3 regions of the Brevibacillus sp. NSP2.1 genome follow, and region 1 is predicted to be linked to each of the others. Evidence: riboswitches for the same ligand, from Rfam matches in the RefSeq annotation. Region 1 holds a riboswitch; each other region holds the start of a gene.
The links. A riboswitch is a leader RNA that binds a small molecule or an ion and turns the genes downstream of it on or off. The one in region 1 is predicted to bind S-adenosylmethionine.
Positions count from the first base shown of each region.

Region 2: linked by a shared signal. The riboswitch ahead of M655_RS10255 (aminotransferase class I/II-fold pyridoxal phosphate-dependent enzyme) and the one ahead of M655_RS25885 (methionine ABC transporter ATP-binding protein) in region 1 are both predicted to bind S-adenosylmethionine.
Region 3: linked by a shared signal. The riboswitch ahead of M655_RS10830 (homoserine dehydrogenase) and the one ahead of M655_RS25885 (methionine ABC transporter ATP-binding protein) in region 1 are both predicted to bind S-adenosylmethionine.

Region 1 covers NZ_CP048274.1:5,259,013-5,265,273, forward strand. The annotation lists gene M655_RS25870 (peptide ABC transporter substrate-binding protein) at 1-1,483, opposite strand, end outside; gene M655_RS25875 (MetQ/NlpA family ABC transporter substrate-binding protein) at 1,673-2,512, opposite strand; gene M655_RS25880 (methionine ABC transporter permease) at 2,572-3,237, opposite strand; gene M655_RS25885 (methionine ABC transporter ATP-binding protein) at 3,238-4,251, opposite strand; SAM riboswitch class I at 4,351-4,468, opposite strand; gene M655_RS25890 (hypothetical protein) at 4,574-4,837, opposite strand; gene M655_RS25895 (hypothetical protein) at 4,983-5,132, opposite strand; gene M655_RS25900 (LCP family protein) at 5,198-6,205, opposite strand.
Region 2 covers NZ_CP048274.1:2,034,768-2,041,028, reverse strand. The annotation lists gene M655_RS10260 (trans-sulfuration enzyme family protein) at 10-1,218, opposite strand; gene M655_RS10255 (aminotransferase class I/II-fold pyridoxal phosphate-dependent enzyme) at 1,215-2,378, opposite strand; SAM riboswitch class I at 2,474-2,599, opposite strand; gene M655_RS10250 (pyridoxamine 5'-phosphate oxidase family protein) at 2,689-3,144, opposite strand; gene M655_RS10245 (DUF5665 domain-containing protein) at 3,320-3,628, shown strand; gene M655_RS10240 (hypothetical protein) at 3,635-5,023, opposite strand; gene M655_RS10235 (hypothetical protein) at 5,267-5,539, opposite strand; gene M655_RS10230 (YlaH-like family protein) at 5,550-5,867, opposite strand; gene M655_RS10225 (glutathione peroxidase) at 6,112-6,261, shown strand, end outside.
Region 3 covers NZ_CP048274.1:2,156,883-2,163,143, reverse strand. The annotation lists gene M655_RS10840 (CapA family protein) at 1-417, shown strand, start outside; gene M655_RS10835 (hypothetical protein) at 571-726, shown strand; gene M655_RS10830 (homoserine dehydrogenase) at 793-2,055, opposite strand; SAM riboswitch class I at 2,139-2,248, opposite strand; SAM riboswitch class I at 2,392-2,499, opposite strand; cobalamin riboswitch at 2,965-3,164, opposite strand; gene M655_RS10825 (DinB family protein) at 3,270-3,785, opposite strand; gene M655_RS10820 (cyclase family protein) at 4,002-4,622, opposite strand; gene M655_RS10815 (Gfo/Idh/MocA family protein) at 4,609-5,661, opposite strand; gene zwf (glucose-6-phosphate dehydrogenase) at 5,800-6,261, opposite strand, start outside.

The DNA of each region.
Region 1 (6,261 bases):
GCTTCTCCGGATCGCTCTCCATGGCCGACTGTTGCAGCAGCTCCTTGTAGCGCGCGTTCTCCCAGCCTGTGTCGTTGTTTCCCGTCTTCGCATCGCGGAACATCTCCAGGTAGTTGATCGGATCGTTAAAATCGGCATTCCAGCCCAAACGGCCAATCTCGTAATTCAGTTCATGCAAATCTTGCAAATGCACCTTAAATTCCTTGATCGCCAGCTTCACGTCGATGCCAAGGTTGCGCTTCCACTGGTCCTGCATGGCTTCGGCGATTTTTTTGTGGCGGTCTGTCGGGTTGTACGACATGGTGATGGTCGGAAACTGACTCAGCCCCAACTCCTGCATGCCTTCCGCCAGCAGCTTTTTCGCTATCTCCACGTCGTTGTCGCGGAAGTAGCCCTCCGGCTTGATAATCATGGATTGCGGCAGCATCCCCATCGTAGGCACCTGGCCGACCTGTGTGATGTTGTCCACGATGCTTTGGCGATCAACCGCATAAGCGAGTGCTTTGCGAATTTTTACGTTTTGCAGCACTCCTTTGGTGGTATTGATTTTGTACCAATACATCGTCGCCTTTGGATGAACGACGAGTTTGCCTGCTTCTTTCAGGGACGGAATCGCATCGGTTGGCAGGCCGCCAAGCGGTTGACCCGCCCAGTCCAGCTCGCCGTTTTCAAACATGGACAGCGCTGTGTTATCATCCTCAATCATGGCAAACTCGATCCGGTCCAGCTTGACAGCGTCTTTGTCCCAATAGTTTTCGTTCTTCTCCAAAACGATCTTGCTCTTGTGCTCCCAGCCCGTCATCTTGAATGGCCCGTTGCTCACGTGTGTTGCTGCTTCATTCGCCCAGTTCGGATTGGCCTCTACGACCTTTTTGTCTACAGGATAATACGTGTAAAATGCCGTCAGTTCCAGGAAGAACGGTGTCGGGTTTTCCAATGTTACTTCCAGCGTCTTGTCATCCAGAGCTTTTACCCCCAGCTCGTCTGCTTGCGCCTTGCCTGTGTGTACTTTTTCCGCATTTTTGATGTAGTAGAGCTGATACGCATACTCGGCTCCCAGCTTTGGATCGAGGACGCGTTTCCAGGCAAATTCAAAGTCGTGCGCCGTCACCGGATCGCCGTTGCTCCACTTGGAGTCGCGAATCGTGAACGTGTACACCCGTTTGTCGTCGGATATTTTCACATCAGACGCAACCGAGTTCATCGGCTTCGCGTCTTTGTCCAGCCTGGTCAAGCCGTCAAAAGTGGCACGGACGATCGCCCCTGAGGTAGTGTCCTTGGCGAGCCCAGGGTCTGCCGTCGATGGCTCGCTGGTCAGATTGGCCCGAAACACTTGCGGCTTTGTGCTGGCAGGCGCGCCAGACGAAGCCTCACCCGCAGGAGCAGCAGCAGGTGCAGTCGAAGTCGGACTGCCTCCACAGCCTGCCAAAAGACTTCCGACCACCAATGTCAGGCCGACAAACATTTTGAATGTTCCCTTCATCAGAATTTTCCCCCTTATCAAATTTTTTCTATCGCCACCACAATATACTCGACGACAGATTTCTTGAAAATGGGGTTCGGTGATATTTAATTAAATTTTATGAATATTTATTCTTTTGTAAACAGAAATAAACCCAACAGCCTTAAAGGGCCAATTGGGTTTATTTGTTGATCCATCAATTACTTTTCCTTAGAATGCCGGAATGATGGAACCTTTGTATTCGTCTTCAATGAATTTTTTCACTTCAGGGGAGTTCAATTCCTTCGCCAGCTTTTGGATGGCTTCGGAGTCTTTGTTGTCAGGACGAGCTACCAGGAAGTTCGCATATGGAGATTCCTTGTCTTCGATGAACAGAGCGTCTTTGGTTGGCACGAGCTTCGCTTCGAGCGCGTAGTTGGTGTTAATCAGCGCCAGGTCCACTTCTTCCAGAACGCGCGGCAGCATCGCTGCTTCAACCTCTTTGAACTTCAGGTTTTTCTTGTTTTCCACAATGTCTTTCACAGTTCCGCTGATGCCAGCGCCTTCTTTGAGCTTGATGACGCCGTTTTTCTCCAGGAGAGCGAGGGCGCGGCCGCTATTGGTCGGGTCGTTTGGCAGCGCGATAGTTGCGCCTTCCGCCAGTTCGTCAACCGATTTCACTTTTTTGCTGTAAGCGCCAAATGGCTCGATGTGAACCGCAACTACAGGTTGCAGATCCATGTTTTGTCCTTTATTGAAGTCTTCCAGGTAAGGCTTGTGCTGGAAGAAGTTTGCGTCGAGTTGTTTTTCGTTGAGCTGTACGTTTGGTTGTACGTAGTCGGTGAACTCTTGTACTTCCAGGTTTACGCCTTGTTCTTTCAGTTTTGGTGCGATGTGCTTCAGGATTGCTGCGTGTGGAACCGGAGAAGCGCCTACTTTCAATGTCACTTCTTGTTGTCCGCCTTGTGCGCCGCCTTCGGCTGGAGCTGGAGCAGTCTCCGTTTTGCCTCCGCACGCTGCCAAAGAAAATGCCAATACGGTAGAAAGTACAGATACGACTAGCTTTTTCATAAATGATTTCCCCCTACTTTTTTTGATCTTTGTACTTGCAAACTTCTATGGGAAAGACCTTACTTGCGGCTGAAACGCAATACCAGGCGATCACCCAGCGACTGTAAGATCTGCACCAACACGAGCAAAATGACGACAGTGACAATCATGACATCGGTCTGGAAGCGCTGATAACCGTAACGGATAGCCAAGTCGCCCAGACCGCCGCCGCCGATTACCCCGGACATGGCCGTGTAGGACACGAGCGCAACGGTCGTAATCGTAATTCCGGCCACCAGTCCCGGACGAGACTCTGGCAGCAGGACGTTCCAGATGATTTGCCAATTGGACGCCCCCATCGACTGGGCGGCCTCAATGACTCCGCGATCTACCTCGCGCAGAGAGGTTTCCACCAGCCGCGCAAAAAACGGGGCGGCCCCGATCACGAGCGGCGGAATCGCTCCGAGTACGCCGAGCGAAGTGCCGACGATCAGTTTCGTGACCGGAATCAGCAAGATCATCAGAATGATGAACGGCACGGAACGCAATACGTTGACGATGAATGAAGCAACCGAGTAAAACGCCTTGTTTTGCAGCAACTGTCCACGTGAAGTAAGGAATAAAATGATTCCCAGCGGCAAGCCGATCAGGATCGTAAACAACGTGGAGAAACCCAGCATCGTCAGTGTGTCTAGTGTACCCTCAGCGATCTCCGACCAATCCACATTTTCCATTGTCCAGTCCATCTATATCACCTCTACTTCCAAACCACGCTGACGCAACGTCTCGATGGTTTTTTCGTTTTGACGGACATCGCCTTCCAGTTCGACGACCAGTTGGCCGTACGGCGTATCCTTCATGCGGGAAATCGTTCCCTGCAAAATGCTGAATACTGTGCCTGTCTCCTGCATCGTCTGGAACAAAATCGGCTGGTACGTCTTTTCTCCCAGGAAGGTGACGCGCGCAATCGTGCGGTTCCCCGCTGCTTTTTCGTGCGCGACAGCTTCGCGCAGCTCGGTGGAATCTGCCACCTGCTCGACAAATTCCTGCGTAGTCGGATGCTGCGGCTTGAGAAACACGTCCAGCACCTCGCCCGACTCGACGATTTTTCCGCCGTCGATCACGCCTACGCGGTCGCAAATGGAGCGGATGACGTGCATCTCGTGCGTAATCAGCACGATGGTCAATCCCAGCTTGCGGTTGATGTCCAAAAGCAGCGCCAAAATCGAGTTGGTCGTCTGCGGATCGAGCGCCGAGGTCGCTTCGTCACACAGCAGCACTTTCGGATCGTTTGCCAGCGCCCGTGCGATGCCGACGCGCTGCTTCTGGCCGCCGGACAACTGGGACGGGTATTTGTCCCGGTGCGCTTCCAGCCCTACCAGCTTGAGCAGATCGTCCACTTTTTTCTGAATCTCCGCCTTCGGACGCTTGGCCAGCTTGAGCGGAAACGCGACATTTTCCCCGACGGTGGACGAGGACAGCAGGTTGAAGTGCTGGAAAATCATCCCGATCTCGCGGCGCTTTTCCTGCAGCTTGACGTCGTCGAGCTTGGTCAGGTCGACCCCATCGACGATGACTTGTCCCGACGTAGGGCGCTCCAGCAGGTTGATGCAGCGGATCAAGGTACTTTTCCCCGCCCCGGAATGGCCGATAATCCCGTAAATTTCCCCTTTATCTATAGAAAGATCAATCCCGAGCAACGCCGGAATCGTCTTGCCCTGCACTTGATAGCTTTTATGCAAATTTTTCAATTGAATCAACGCATCCACCTCCCAGCAAAATCCTTGTGAAAAACGTAAAAACCCCTTTTTCATAAACGAAAAAGGGGCTGCAACGCATGTATACGTTCGCATCCACCCTTCTCATCTATCAAGATCCAACCAATCTTGTAGGAATTGGCACCGCGACGTCCATTTCAAAAAATGAACCGGTTGCCGGGCTTCATCGGGCCTGTCCCTCCGCCTCTCTTGATAAGAAAGATTTCCACGTATATTATGTTCGTTTTTCATATTTTCATGATACAAACCGGATTATATCCTTTTTGAAAATATCCCGTCAATAGCAATCACAGGAAAAACTTTTTTAATCCATTACTCCGTTGCGAATGATGGTGGCATTGACGTGAAAATGAAACGTCGCTTTCTCAAGGATTCTCGCCTTCAAGCGTATGCGAATATCGAACACCGGCGGCGATACTTGCTCCAGCTTGATTCGGGCGTTGCTGGAAATCGTGTCAAAAGCAAGGTGCACCATATCCTTGGGATTGCCGCGGTTCTTGTCGGTCTTCCCGAAAATTTGCGCCGGGACGGACGTGTCGTAGCTGCCAATCCGGAATTTCCCGTGCACGAGCTTGATGAGAAACGCTTCCTTGGGCGATAGCCTTCGAGCAGGCGCTGAATCGCCTCCTGGGTGTGATAGACCCGATTGCTCCCGGCTCCCCCGAGCTGCCGCTCCACTTCCCCTATGCTTGCCTCAGCCAGACAAATTTCTCTCAGCTTCGGGATGAGCTCGCTGTAAACGACTTGGCATCCGCCATGCTGGTCAAAAAATACAGCCGCATGCGGCCGTCCGGCTCGTCGATATGTTCCGTTCGCAAGTCCCCTGTATGGGAAAACCATTTACGCGCAATCTCCTGGTCCATTCCCCTCACCCCCATACATAGCAAATCATGGTTAGTCTGCCCGAAAACACAAAAAAACAGCACGCTCAATTTGGCGTGCTGTTTTCGTTGCTATCGGTCGTGCTATTCGTTTGCGAAACCGCTTCTTCTGCTGGCGGTTCCAGCTTTTCCTTGATAAAAGACTGGATCTGGTCGACATCCGGAATGAGCACCGCGCCTGCCCGATGGGATTCGCGGAACATCCCCATTGGCGGCAATTGGTAGTTGCCTGGCTCCGCGGTGTTTAATTTCAGCCCAAGCGCAGACAGCCTCAGCATATCCATGGAACTGATATTCGTCTGGATATACGGCGTCACTTCTTTCAGGATGGACGGCAATTGAATCAAGGTCGTGCCGCTCTTCATCTGGCTCACCACAGCCGTCAGCAGCTTGCGCTGACGCTCTGTGCGCGTGTAGTCCGATGTGGCGTCATGGCGAAAACGAACGTATTGCAGAGCCTTGTTGCCATCCAGTTGCTGCAGTCCCTTTTTCAAATTGATGTCGTAGATGCCTTTATCGGTCGGGTCGTGATAGTACATATTTTTTTCCACATCAATCTCGACACCACCGACAGAGTCAATCAAAGCCTTGAAGCCTTCAAAGTCGGTGATGACGTAGCGGTCCACCGGAAGCCCTGTAAACTGGCTGACGGTCTTCATCGCCAGTTCCGGTCCGCCCTCCACGATCGCCGAGTTGATGCGCGAGCTGCCGTTCCCCGGAATGTCTACGTACGTGTCGCGCAAAATGGAAAATACGTCGTAGCGCTTGGAGGCCGGGTCGATACTGACGAGCATCATCGAGTCCGAACGGGGGAGCCCGTTATTTTTCATTCCCCTGCGGTCCACCCCCATCAACAGGATGTTCACCCGCTCTTCGCCATCCCATTCCGGAATCTCCGCCGCTTTCGTCGCGGCACCGCCATCCGGCGGGGCTGGCCGAATGACATTCGGCTCTTGAATATTGTGAGCAAACTGATAAAAAGAGTATCCGTAATAACCTGCTGTCGCGGCAATCGCGACAAACATCAGGAGCAACACCCGTTTCCACATTCGCATAAAGAACTACTCCACCTTTTATTCTCTGTATCACATGAACTCATCTCACCACTTGT
Region 2 (6,261 bases), 2.4 Mb from region 1:
CTCGGGAAATTACGCCCGGGAGAATGCCTCTTTTTGTTGCGGCTGGACGGATTGTTGTGACTGAACCGAACTCAGCGGCGGCAATGCGTCCAGTACCTGCTTCAAGTCCGCGAGCAAGTCGTCCACGTCCTCCAACCCTGCGGACAACCGGATCAAGCCATCGGTAATGCCGCGCGCTTCCCGCTCCGCTGCGGGCATCGCCGCATGCGACATCATCACCGGATACGACAAGATCGTCTCGACAGCCCCCAGGCTCACTGCCACAATCGGCAGCTTCACCCGGTCAAACAACGCCTTGGCTCGCTCACGGCTCCCTACATCGAACGACAGAACCGCACCGTGGCCGCTTGCTTGCTGTTGCTGGACGAGATGCCCCGGATGGTCAGCCAAGCCCGTGTAGTAAACGCGGCTCACGCCAGGGTGCGTGGACAGCCACTCCGCGAGAATCCCTGCCGACTTTGTGCTGACATCCAGACGTGCCTTGAGCGTTTTCAGCCCGCGCATGACGAGCCAGCAATCCTGTACCCCAAGAATCGCGCCCATGCCGTTCTGGATCAGGTACAGTTGCTCGCCGAGCGCGGCGTCGCGCGTCACTGCCAGCCCGGCAACCACGTCGCTGTGGCCGCCGATAAACTTGGTCGCGCTGTGGATGACGACGTCCGCCCCCAGCTCCAGCGGCCGCTGATAGTACGGCGTCAAAAACGTATTGTCGACAATGACGAGCAGCCCGTGCTCCTTCGCAACGGCTGACACCGCCGCGATGTCGGTCACTTTCAGCGTCGGATTGGACGGCGTTTCCAGATACACTCCCTTGGTCGCCGGAGTAATCGCCTCCCGCACGGCCTCTGTCTGGGTCGCATCGACAAACGTAACGGAAATGCCCATTCTCGACAGCACGCGGGTCAAAAAGCGGAAGGTGCCGCCGTACACGTCCTCCGCGACTACGATATGGTCGCCAGCCGAAAACAGCATGAACACGCTGGAGATCGCCGCCATGCCGGACGAGAAAGCAAAGCCGCGCGCGCCGCCTTCGAGAGCGGCAATCGCTTCCTCCAGCGCGTGTCTGGTCGGATTGCCGGAACGGGCGTAGTCATACGTGCCTGGCTGGTCGAGATCAAACTGGTGAAACGTGGAAGCCTGGTAAATCGGAACCGACGACGCCCCTGTGAACGGATCGATGCAAGTAGAGCCATGCAAAACCTTCGTTGCGAAATTCATCGCGCAGCCCCCCCAACGACAAGACTTGCGTCCAAAGCCTGAAACAGATCAGCGATCAAGTCTTCCGGATGCTCAATCCCGACCGACAGCCTCAGCAATCGGTCACAAACGCCGACATACTCCCGTACTTCCAGCGGAATGTCAGCGTGGGTCTGTGTCGCCGGATACGTACACAACGATTCGACGCCGCCAAGGCTTTCCGCAAAAGAAACGATGCGCAGATTTTGCAAAAACAAGCCCACCTGCTCCGCAGACCGTACCCGGAATGAAACCATACCGCTATAACCGCTTGCCTGGCTCGCCTGGATGGCATGCCCGGGGTGTTTTTGCAGCCCTGGGTAAAACACTTCGGCGACAGCCGGATGCTCCTGCAGCTTTTTTGCAACCGCGAGCGCGTTTGTCTGATGTCTTTCCATGCGCAGCGCCAATGTCTTCATTCCGCGTACCAACAGCCAGCTATCTTGTGGACCCAATACCGCTCCGATGGAATTATGCAAAAACCGGATTTTTTCCGACAACTCCTCGCCTTTTGTCACGATCAGTCCGGCCAGTACATCGTTGTGGCCACCCAAGTACTTCGTCGCACTGTGCAACACGATATCTGCGCCAAGCTCCAGCGGGCGTTGACAATAAGGGGTCATGAACGTGTTGTCGACTATCGTCAAAAGTCCATGCTGCTTTGCCAGCCCGGCGATTTGGCGAAGATCGGTAATCTGCATGAGCGGATTCGTCGGCGTCTCGAAGAAGATCGCCTTTGTCTCGGCTCGCAGCGCGTTTTGCACCGCTTCCAGGTCGCGCAAGTCTACGTACGTAAAAGACAGGCCGTAGCGGGAAAGCACCTGCTCAAACAAGCGATACGTCCCTCCGTACAAATCGAGCGACACAATGAGATGATCTCCCTGGGAAAACAGCCCCATGACCGTATGAACCGCCGCCATTCCCGATGCGCAGGCAAAGCCCGCATCGCCCGATTCTGCCTCGGCGATGGCTTCTTCCAAAACCGTGCGGGTCGGATTGGCCGTGCGTGTATAGTCAAAGCCTGTGCTCTGCCCCAATGCCGGGTGGCGATATGCGGTGGCATAGTAGACAGGAAAGCTGACCGCCCCTGTTTTTTCATCTCTGCCTACGCCTGCTTGAATCAATTTTGTTTCCAGTCTCATACGTAACTCTCTCCCTCCAATGATGTACGAGGGGCATGAAAAAAGCCCCCTTTCCTCTGAAAGAAGGCTTTGTTTACGTCACCGTAAGCAAGACCTTCTCATCTTTCAGAGTTAAAAAACTCTGCAGGAATTAGCACCATTATCTCCCCGCATGAACGAACATGCAGGTGATTGGTTGCCGGGCATCATCGGGCCAGTCCCTCCGCCTCTCTGGATAAGAAGTTTTGCTATTCAATTTGAATGACCTAATACTAAAGGATACGGCGGTTTTTTGTCAACAGGATTTTCCACTGTTGTGCGGCCGTCTTGACTAGGCGTTTTTCAGCGCAGTCATGACCTGGTTGTCCAGCTTCGCAGCCGCGTTTTTGTCGTACGTCTTTTCGTATTGCGGTTCTACGGAAATGCGCGAGCCGTAAAACATGACGTCTCGGACGGAGTCAATCGCGATCTCCACCAGCGCCAGCTTCAGCGGAACGCCCTCCAGCCGCTCGGCTTTCACTGCGGCGCGTCCGTTGATCGCAAAAGAGGAGCCTGCCCCGATCAGATGCAGGACGACCTGCGGCTCTTTGGCAATATTGGCGAGTATGCGCGAGCGGTTATCCACGGCAAAGCGGATGAGTCCGCTGTTCACCGCCAATGTCCAGGACAAGGAGCTGAGCGATGGCGCTCCTGTCTCGTGATCGACGGTGCCGAGCGTCACAAATCGCTCTTTTTGCAGGAGCGCGAACAGTTCTTCCGACAAGGTTTGGGATACGGTTTCAGCCATTCGGATGCCTCCTCGTAAACGGTAGTACGTCTATTGTACCCCTCGCATCTGCCATTAGGCAAACGTTTCCTCCACGCCTTGATTCTGCCTGTTTTTTTCCCTACACTGGTAAAAAACAAAGCCGTACCGGATAAGGAGGTTGGAAAAAGTGGCACCTACGCCTACAGACCGGCTTATGCACAAAATCGACCAGGTCCTCCACGAGCTGCAGGAAGTGCGGAAAATGAACGAGCGCATGGACAAAATCGCCATGTTTTTGGAGGATATCCGGCTCGCAGACGTGATCCAAAACTACACAGCCCCGCGCAAGCTGCTCTGGATCAATTTCCTCGCAGGGCTTGCCCGGGGTCTTGGCTTGACGATTGGAACAGCGATCGTGCTGGCGCTGCTCGGCTCGCTTTTGACGCAGTTTCTCTCGATCCCTATCCTCGGCGATTACATCCGCGAGCTGGTCGAGTATGTTCAGACTTACAAGCAGCCGTAAACGAGACTACTTGCCGCTTCTTTTGCCGCGGTCGTCGTCATCGTCGTCGTCGCGGTCATCGTCGCGGTCATCTTTGTCGCCATCTTTCCATTTGCCGTCGTAGTTTTTCCAATAGCCGTATGCTTTTCCGTTTGGATAGTGGTGCTTGTCTTTATCCTTGTCGTCCTTATCGTCATCCTTCTTCGGCACGGCGGTAATTTTCGTGCTCAGCGCGATGTCCGCCTGCTTTACCAGCTTGTCTTTCGCGTACAGTTCCAGATGGACGGTTTTCGCAGCAAACGAGCGGTTTTTGTAGGTAAAGGTCACGGTGTATTCGCCCTTGTCGTTTGGCTTGATCTCCTTTTTCTTGCCGTCCGGGGTGACGACGACAAGCTTTGCTTTTTGCTTCTCGTCCCAGCCCTTGACGGTGCCTTTCAGTTGAACGGACTTTTTCTTCAAATCGTGCACTGCCGTTCCGGCAATGGCATAGGCCGCGCCAGGGTCTTTGTCCGGTGGGTTGACGACATCGACTTTGATCGTGTCGGAGTCGACTTTTTTCCCGTCTTCATATATTTCGACCAGCGCTTCGTCGCTTGCGGCTTTCGCCTTCACGTCCTTGACCGTCACGCTGAAGCTGTCCACCCCGTCCCACAGCTTCTTCAAGCTCGTCTCCTGTTTCACGCCGTTGTAGGAGACGACGACCTTGTCCGCTCCGTGCTTGACGACACCTTTTACCTGCCATTCGGCTTTTTTGGCGTCGTACACGGAAAAGGCGTGGATCAGCCTGCTTTTTTCCTCGTCAGCCTGCGGGATGAGCTTAACTTTTTCACTGTCCGCCAACAGACTGCCGGCATACGCCTGTACGGTGACGTATTGGACGGAATCTGTTTCCGGCGCGGCAAAGCTGACGGTAAACGAATGCTCGCTCGTCGGCACTGCCTCGATAAAGTCGCCGTTCGGCTTGGTCACGACTACTTTCGTCACTTCCGGCGTCACGATGCCTTTGATGTACACCTTGCCGTTTTCGGTCTGCGCGCTCACGCTGACCAGTTCCTCGTCCGCCTCTGTGCGGCGAACTTCCAGCCAGATGTCGCCGTAATAGTCGCGATAAATGCGCTCCCACTCCGACTTGTTCGTTTCCATGTATGTTTGCAGCTTCGTATTCAGATGGATCGGATCTACAATCAGGTACAAATGGTCTGCCTGGTTTTTCAGCAGCATATTCAGCGTAGCCGGGTCGTTTTTCGCAAGCTCTTTCAGGTTGTAGCGGGTAACCTGCTTGCCTTCGTCGCTCATCACTACCTTGGTCGCCGGCGTGCTGCTGGAGCTGGCATCTGCAAAAATCGGCGTCAGGCAGCCGATGAGTCCCGCCGCCGTAACGACCGCCAATACGGGCTTGGTCATGATCTTTTTCACTGGTGTCTCCCCCTCTATTTTTGCCAATCATCCCCTGTCTTCTGTGGGCAACCATACAGACGTAGCGTTTTTTTCAAAAGTTGCACCGCAGCCGAAAACACGTCTAAATACCCACAGCGGCTCCAGACAGCAAAAAAGCGCGCCGGGACACTCTGAACGCCTGATAATGCCCCCGTGCGCACGACAAAAAAGACTCTTCCGCCGCCGAACAGGTCGGAGCCGGAAAGAGTCTTTTCCCTTTTTTTAACTATTGTATTTAGGCTCGTTTTCAATCGCGACCAGCAAGGACTCGACCGTTTCAGCCGGATATTTGCGCTCGAACGTCGCCGCTTCCTCCTTTGCCGTCAGCACGTACCAGCCGCCTTCCTGCCGATAGGCAAGCTCGCTAAGCGCGTGGTCCTCCTGCAACATCTGCAAGAAAAACGCCGCCGTCTCCTGCGCCGACTGATCGTCCGGCCGCGCGTCTGCTACCACTTGAATCTGCAACCAGTTAAAGAGTGCATCATCACGTTTCACGAGGGCCACCTCACTCTCGCTCCGGTTTGATTCTCAGCTTGACGACGACCAGAATGACAATCGCGACCAGCATCGCGCTCTTCACAGGAAGCTGGACGTCCAAAATCGCAAAGATCAGCGCCCCGACGAACAGGAGAAGGTATAAAAGCAACGTTTTCAAGATCGGCATGCGAATTACCGTCGCAAACCCCAGGTAGTAAACGATAATTAATTGCACAAACAAAATCCAAGCCCGATTATGGTCCGCCCACAGGCGGAAGCTGTCGTAGGCGCTCAGTTGATCCGGGTTTGCCGGTACGTAGGTTGAAGCAAGGTGTATCCAGTCCATCACAAATCTCTCCTGTAACGCAAAAGGCCGTGTCCTCTCACCGCGACGGGAAAGACCCGCTCTTTTGCATAATCTTTTCCTTTTTCCAACGTTTTTTCGTATGTATCCTTTTTACTTTATCAGGTGATGGATTTCCTGTCAAAAACGGACTGCTCCTGCACTTGGCGCATGACAATGCTAGCCTGCCTTTTCGCGGACATGCTATGATGAGAGGGTCGCAAACTTAGAAAAAGGTGGGAAAAACATGAGCCTGTACGATATTTCCGTCAAGACGATTTCCGGCGAAGAACAGACGCTGGCCGAGTACAAAGGACGCGTTTTGCTGATCGTCAATACCGCCAGCCAGTGCGGACTAACCCCGCAGTACAAAGGCTTGCAGGAGCTGTACACGCGC
Region 3 (6,261 bases), 2.5 Mb from region 1:
GCACAGGCTGATCTCGTCGTCGTGATCGCCCATTGGGGCAAAGAGCGCGAAGACTTTCCCGTCGATCATCAAAAAGAACTCGCCAAGGCGTACATCGACGCAGGCGCTGACCTGATCGTCGGCGGCCATCCGCACGTGCTGCAAGGCTTTGAGCAGTATCGCGGCAAATGGATCGCCTACAGCCTGGGCAACTTCATTTTCACGCGCTCGACCGAGCCGAAAACGTGGGAAACGATGGTGCTGCAAGCAAGCTGTACGAAAAACGCCGCCTGCGACCTGACAATGCTTCCGTTCCACGCCGAACTGGGACAAGCCGTGCCGATGAACGCCACAGATGGAGCCGCTTTGCGCAAGCGAATCGAATCGCTCTCGGAAAACGTCCAGATTGACGCAGAGGGCCGCGTGCGGGGAAGTTAGCATGGCATAGTATAACCCCCGTCCTATTCGCCACTTCAGCCGGAAGCCGCTCATGAAAAAACGGGCGCATCCCTGTTCTTTTGGCTGAAACCTCTCCAAGCCTTATTCGTAAACCATAGCAAGACCGCTTTTACGAGCAAAAGGAGGGAGAGCATGACAGGAGCCATCATTACCGTAGCAGCCATTGGCGTTTTTCTGCTCTCGGGCTATTTCATGACCAAATGGGAAAAAGCCGTCTTCCCGGGAAACCAGCAAAACGGCTCCGCCCCTGATCCCCCCAAGCATTCGGACAAAAACGGCAGGCAGTAGGACGCCATCCATCTGGCATTCGTCCTTGCTGCCTGCCCGTTTTTTCTTTTGCGCCGCTTTTTCGGGTTATGCCGTTTCCAGCAGCGGGAAGCAGCGGACGGACAGGCCAAAATCGCTTTTCAGCACTTCCTCGTGCTCTTCGCGAATCCCTGTTACGATCAACCCCGCGCGCAATACTCCGCCCAGATCGAATTGGACTTTCAGCTTCGTCACCGTCACGCCCGCCTCGCGCAAGAAATGCAGGACGCGATCAGGCGTCGCAGCGAGACACGAGCCTTCGAGATAACACAGCACGCGCTCGTCCTGCCATTGACCCGGCTGCGCTTCGGCCGTTTTTTCCTTCCAGGCCGGATGCGGGGTAAACGGCTGCGTCAACAAATAAGCCAAATCCTCGACAACGGCGCTTGCCGTCGGCAGCTCGCCTGCGCCTCTGCCCGTAAACAGCAGATCGCCTACGATGTTTCCGGAAAGCTGAACAGCGTTGAAAGCATCCTGAATTTGCGCCAGCGGATGAGCGACAGGCAGCATGGTCGGCTGAACCGAGAGCCGGATTCCTTGCTCTGTTTTGTGCGCCTGGGCAATCAGCTTGATCCGGTAGCCCAGCTCGTTTGCGATACGGATGTGACCAGGAGACAAATCGGCAATCCCTTTGCGCACGACATTTGCAAGCGGCAGCGATTCTCCGTACACAAGCTGCGCGAGAATGTACAGTTTGTACATCGCGTCGAATCCTTCCACGTCAGAGCGCGGATCGGCTTCCGCATACCCCAGCTCCTGCGCTTGCTTCAACACTTCCTGATAGGGAAGCTGCTCCGCTTCCATTTTCGTCAGGATGAAGTTCGTCGTACCGTTGAGAATGCCGCGCACTCCTTGAATATCGTTCGTGCGCAAAAACTGTCGCAGCACGCTCAAAATCGGGATGCCGCCTGCCACGCTCGCCTCATAGGCCAGATGGACCTGATGCCGGTTTGCCAGATCGACCAACTCTGTGCCACGTTTGGCAAGCAGCTCCTTGTTCGCCGTCACCACGTGGCAGCCTTTTTCGATCAAGGCACGGACGTAGTCATACGTCGGCTCGACGCCCCCCATCACCTCGACGACAATGTCCACATCGCTTTTCAACACGTCCTCAAAATCCGTGGTCAAAAGCGCGGGATCTACCTGAACGGCCCGTTCTTTTTCCGAATCGCGGACCAATGCTTTGACAATTTCGATTCGCTTGCCCAATCTCGCAGCCAGCTTCTCCTGCTGCGAACGAATCGTCTTGATGACGCCGCCCCCTACTGTTCCCAATCCAAGCAGCCCTACCTTGACTACACCTGCGCTCATTTCTACCACCTCATAGCAATATTTTCGTAAAAAGAAAAAACCTTCCCGCTAAGAAGAAGGTTTTGGCATCAACGAAATCCTTCTCCTTATCTCCCAGGACGCTTCCGCCCTGCAGGAATTGGCACCTTGTCACAAGCTGTGTAACGGTTGCCGGGCTTCATCGGGCCAGTCCCTCCGCCTCTCTGGATAAAGAAAACTATGAATTTTTGCTCTTTCTCGTCGAGAAAGCGGCCAAGCGAAAAGCTTATTGGAAAAGAAAGCCTTTGTTGAGCGGAAACATCAAAAAACCTTCTTCGTTAAGAAGAAGGTTCGTCATAACTGCTACGATGTACCCGCTTCTTATCTTTCGGAACGAAAACGCCCCGCAGGAATTGGCACCTTGTCGCTCTACGCAACGGTTGCCGGGCTTCATCGGGCCAGACCCTCCACCTCTCTGGATAAGAACTTTGTTTGCTGTTGAGCCTATTCTAAGAAATTCCAAAGCATTCGTCAACAAAATTCTTTTTCGTTTTTAACCAGGCTAGATGCGGTCAGAAACGGTTCAGATACGGCCAAAAACGGGACAACCGTTCCGAATGTACGGTCGCCTTCACCTGGCAAAAACGCTTTCGACTTCCTCCGTACTGCAGCAAACGCAACGGACCAGCCCTTCCTCGCTTTCCCCCGACAGCTCTCGTTCTTCGACATAACCGCACCATTGACAGATGAAAAGCTGAACCATGCTGCTCCCTCCTTTGAGTTGCTCACGGTCAATCAGCGCCGATTTCCTCTCCCCAAAACAAAAAACGCATTTTCTACTGATCGAAAAAAGATCCGATCGTTAGAAAATGCGCAGGCAAGCAATAGACATCCTTGTCCGTTTGCCAGTATGGCGAGTCCTCTAACACCTCCCTATCTCCCGTAGGTCCATCAGTGTTGTTGAAACAGGCAGGTCTCCTGACTTCGGGATCATCGTCTGGCGCTGCCTTCCCTGTCCAGCGGCTGGACAAGTGGCCTGTGTGCGCGAAACTCCCCTCTTACAGTGGCGGGACCGTGTCGGATTTGCACCGAGCTTCCCTATTATCCTTAGCAGCGAATCGCCGCAAGGAACCTGTTCCCCCGTATGCAATTTTGCAAATCGTTACTACCATTCTATTCTACTTTTCCTGAAAAATGGTAGAATAAACAAGCGAAAGGGACGAATCAAATCAACGCGGTTCGCTTTTGCATACCGTCTACAGTGAATACCTTTCCCGCAATATGCGACAGTGATGGGCCTCATGCCCGGCAATGACATAGGCCAAAGTGCGTGCGGACAGTTTGTTGCCGTTGGCCGTCCCTGTTCGCGTCCACGCCTCCTCTGCCACTCCCCGCAACAGAGCGCGCGTCGACTGCCGAACAGCCTGATATTCTTCGAGCAAATCGGCCAGGTCGCGTTTCTGAAAAAAAGCTTGCGCAACATACGCATTTTCGTCAAATCCGACGAGCGGTGTCTGATCTCCCCGGGCAATTCGCAGCAAGCGGTAGCTCATAATCCGCTCCGTATCGATCAGATGCCCCAACACTTCTTTTACGGTCCATTTGCCCGGCGCGTAGCGATACTCCGCTTGCGCCTCGGTAAGCCCGGCATACATCTCGACGGTCTGCGCCAGTTGCTTCGCCAGTACGGCTGTCAACTCGCCTTCTGGCACTTGCTCGACATAGTAGGCAAAATACTCCCCGTATTCCTCGCGATTTGGTCGACTTGGCATGCTTTTCGCCTCCTTTGATTTTGGGAACGGTCATTCCTTTGCTGTCTGGCCTTTTCTTGGAGCATCCGGTTTTCAGATGCTCTGTGGTAACATCACGGCCGTTTTAAAGGGATAGCAAGCCAGACCCTCTGTCGCGCAAAGCAGTTGGGCATACGTATCCGTGCCCGAACCCGTACCCGAACCCGCAGCTCCCCCCTGCGAACGCTTTATTTACCTTCATCCCTGCCAGCCCTCAAACAACAGCACCCTTGCCGGAGCAGCGTCTGTGCCGACCAGCTTTAACGGGGCAGCAACCATGAAGTATTTTCCTGCGGGCACCTCGCGAAGCCGCAAGCCCTCAATCACGATCACGCCTGCGCCAAACAACGTTTTGTGGGTTGGGTGTCCTTCCTGGCTGCGCTCAATCCCCAATGCATCCGTGCCGACACCGCGCACGCCTTTTTCCGCCAAATACGCTGCGCCGTCTTGTGCCAAATAGACGAACTCGAACGAAAAAGCATCCTCCCACGAATTTTTCGTTTGAAACAGGACAAACTCTCCCGACGCAATGTCGTAACCTTCCAGCTCGGCTCGCCCGATCTTGTCTTCCACATGCGTCAGGTCGAGTACGCGGCAGTTTCCTACCAGCTTTTCCAGCGAAATGCTTTCAAACGTCTCCCCGTCCTTCACCATGTGCAGCGGCGCGTCCACATGTGTGCCAGAATGCACATCCATGTCGATTCTCGACTCGGTCACGTAGCCGTTTGTTGCAGACAAAATCTTCGGCTGCTTTTCCGGCTTGTTTTTGTACACCGTCATCCCTTCAAAAATAGGTGCGGTCACATCAAACATTTTCATCGCGTTTCGCCTCCCTGTTTTGTTCGTTCTTCCCTGTCTCCGGATGCTTGCTTCCGCGCCGCAAATCGGCCGGGAAGACGACGCCGATTTGCCTTCTCGCTTCGTCCATGACTTCCATCGTCAATCGGGAGGCTGCATGTGAATTGGTCGCCGACTCTCTGGCGCCCGCCGAAGCCAGCCGGATAAACTCCCTGATTTCGTAGTGCATCGCCTTCGGCGTCTGGGGCCTGGTCACATCCCCGATCCTGCCGTCTCGGTAGCGAATCTCGATGCGCGTCAGGTGATTGATTTTATCGATCACCATCGTGGCGTCCTCCCCCTGGATTTCCGCTGGCTGATAGGAGGTGGTAATCTTGGAAAAGCTGAGGATGGCGTCCATCTCTTCGTACTTCAAAAGAATGCTGCCTTCTCCGTCTACCCCTGACGCCAGCACAACTCCTTCTGCCTTGACCTGCTCCGGCTTGCCAAACAGAACGATTGCCGGATAGAGACAGTAAATCCCGATATCCATCAAGGCTCCGTTGGAGTAAGCCGGGTCAAAAGCCCGCAGCACCTCGCCCGCGCGATACGCATCGTAGCGGGAGGAATACTGGCAATTGCTGGCGATGAAGCGGCGAATTTTCCCCAGCTTGGGCAAATGGTCCTGAATCGTAAAAAAGTTCGGCACGAGGGTCGATTTGACCGCTTCCATGAGCAGAACATCATGCTTTTTCGCCGCCGCAAGCATCGCCTCTACTTCGTCCGCATTCGAGGCGAGCGGCTTTTCGCACAAGACGTGCAGCCCCAAGCTCATGCACAGGATGGCCTGCTCGGCATGAAAGCAATTGGGGCTGGCAATGTAGACGGCGTCGATTTGTCCGCTCGCCGCCATCTCTGCGGGATTCGTGTAGAAAAAAGGAGCCGCGAACTTGGCCGCAAATTCCTTGGCGCGCTCGAGCGTTCGCGAGCAAACAGCTTGCAGGGAAAAGCCCTCTACCGTATGGCCTGCCTGGATGAACTCTTCTGTAATCCAGTTGGTACCGATTACGCCAAATCGCATGAATCGCTTCCCCCTTGTTTTTGGGCTGATTGGCCGAAAGTCGTGGGATTTGCAGGCAGTTTTTCGCTGGCTGGTCGAAGGGGCCGGGTTGGGCACGTAGCCTTTTCGCTCGTGCGCCCGACACTCCCTCTGCACACACTACCGATGCACTGGCTCCAGCTCACGTTCTTCTACATGATCTAGCCACCAGGAAAATCCTTCTTCCCGAAGCAAATCACGCGCGGCCTCCGGACCGTGTGAACCTGCCTCATACGAGACGAGCGGAACGAGATTGCGTTCGAAGGCGGCAAGGATCGGCTCCACCCATTTCCACGACAGCCGCACTTCGTTCCAGTGGGCGAAGTAAGTGGAATCGCCGCGCAGCGCATCGAACAGCAGTCGTTCGTACGCCTCTGGCACGTCCTGGTGGCCTGCGCTGAAGTCAACCGTGACAGGCTCAATTTTTCCGCTATTGGCCGGATTCTTACTATTCAACTGCAAGGCGATTCCTTCTTCGGGATGGACGTTGATGATGAGCAGGTTGGGCAATGTCTTTTCTTGCTGCTCCCGGTACAGCCGCTCCAAAGGGTTTTTGAATTCGATGACGATGCGGGTCGCTTT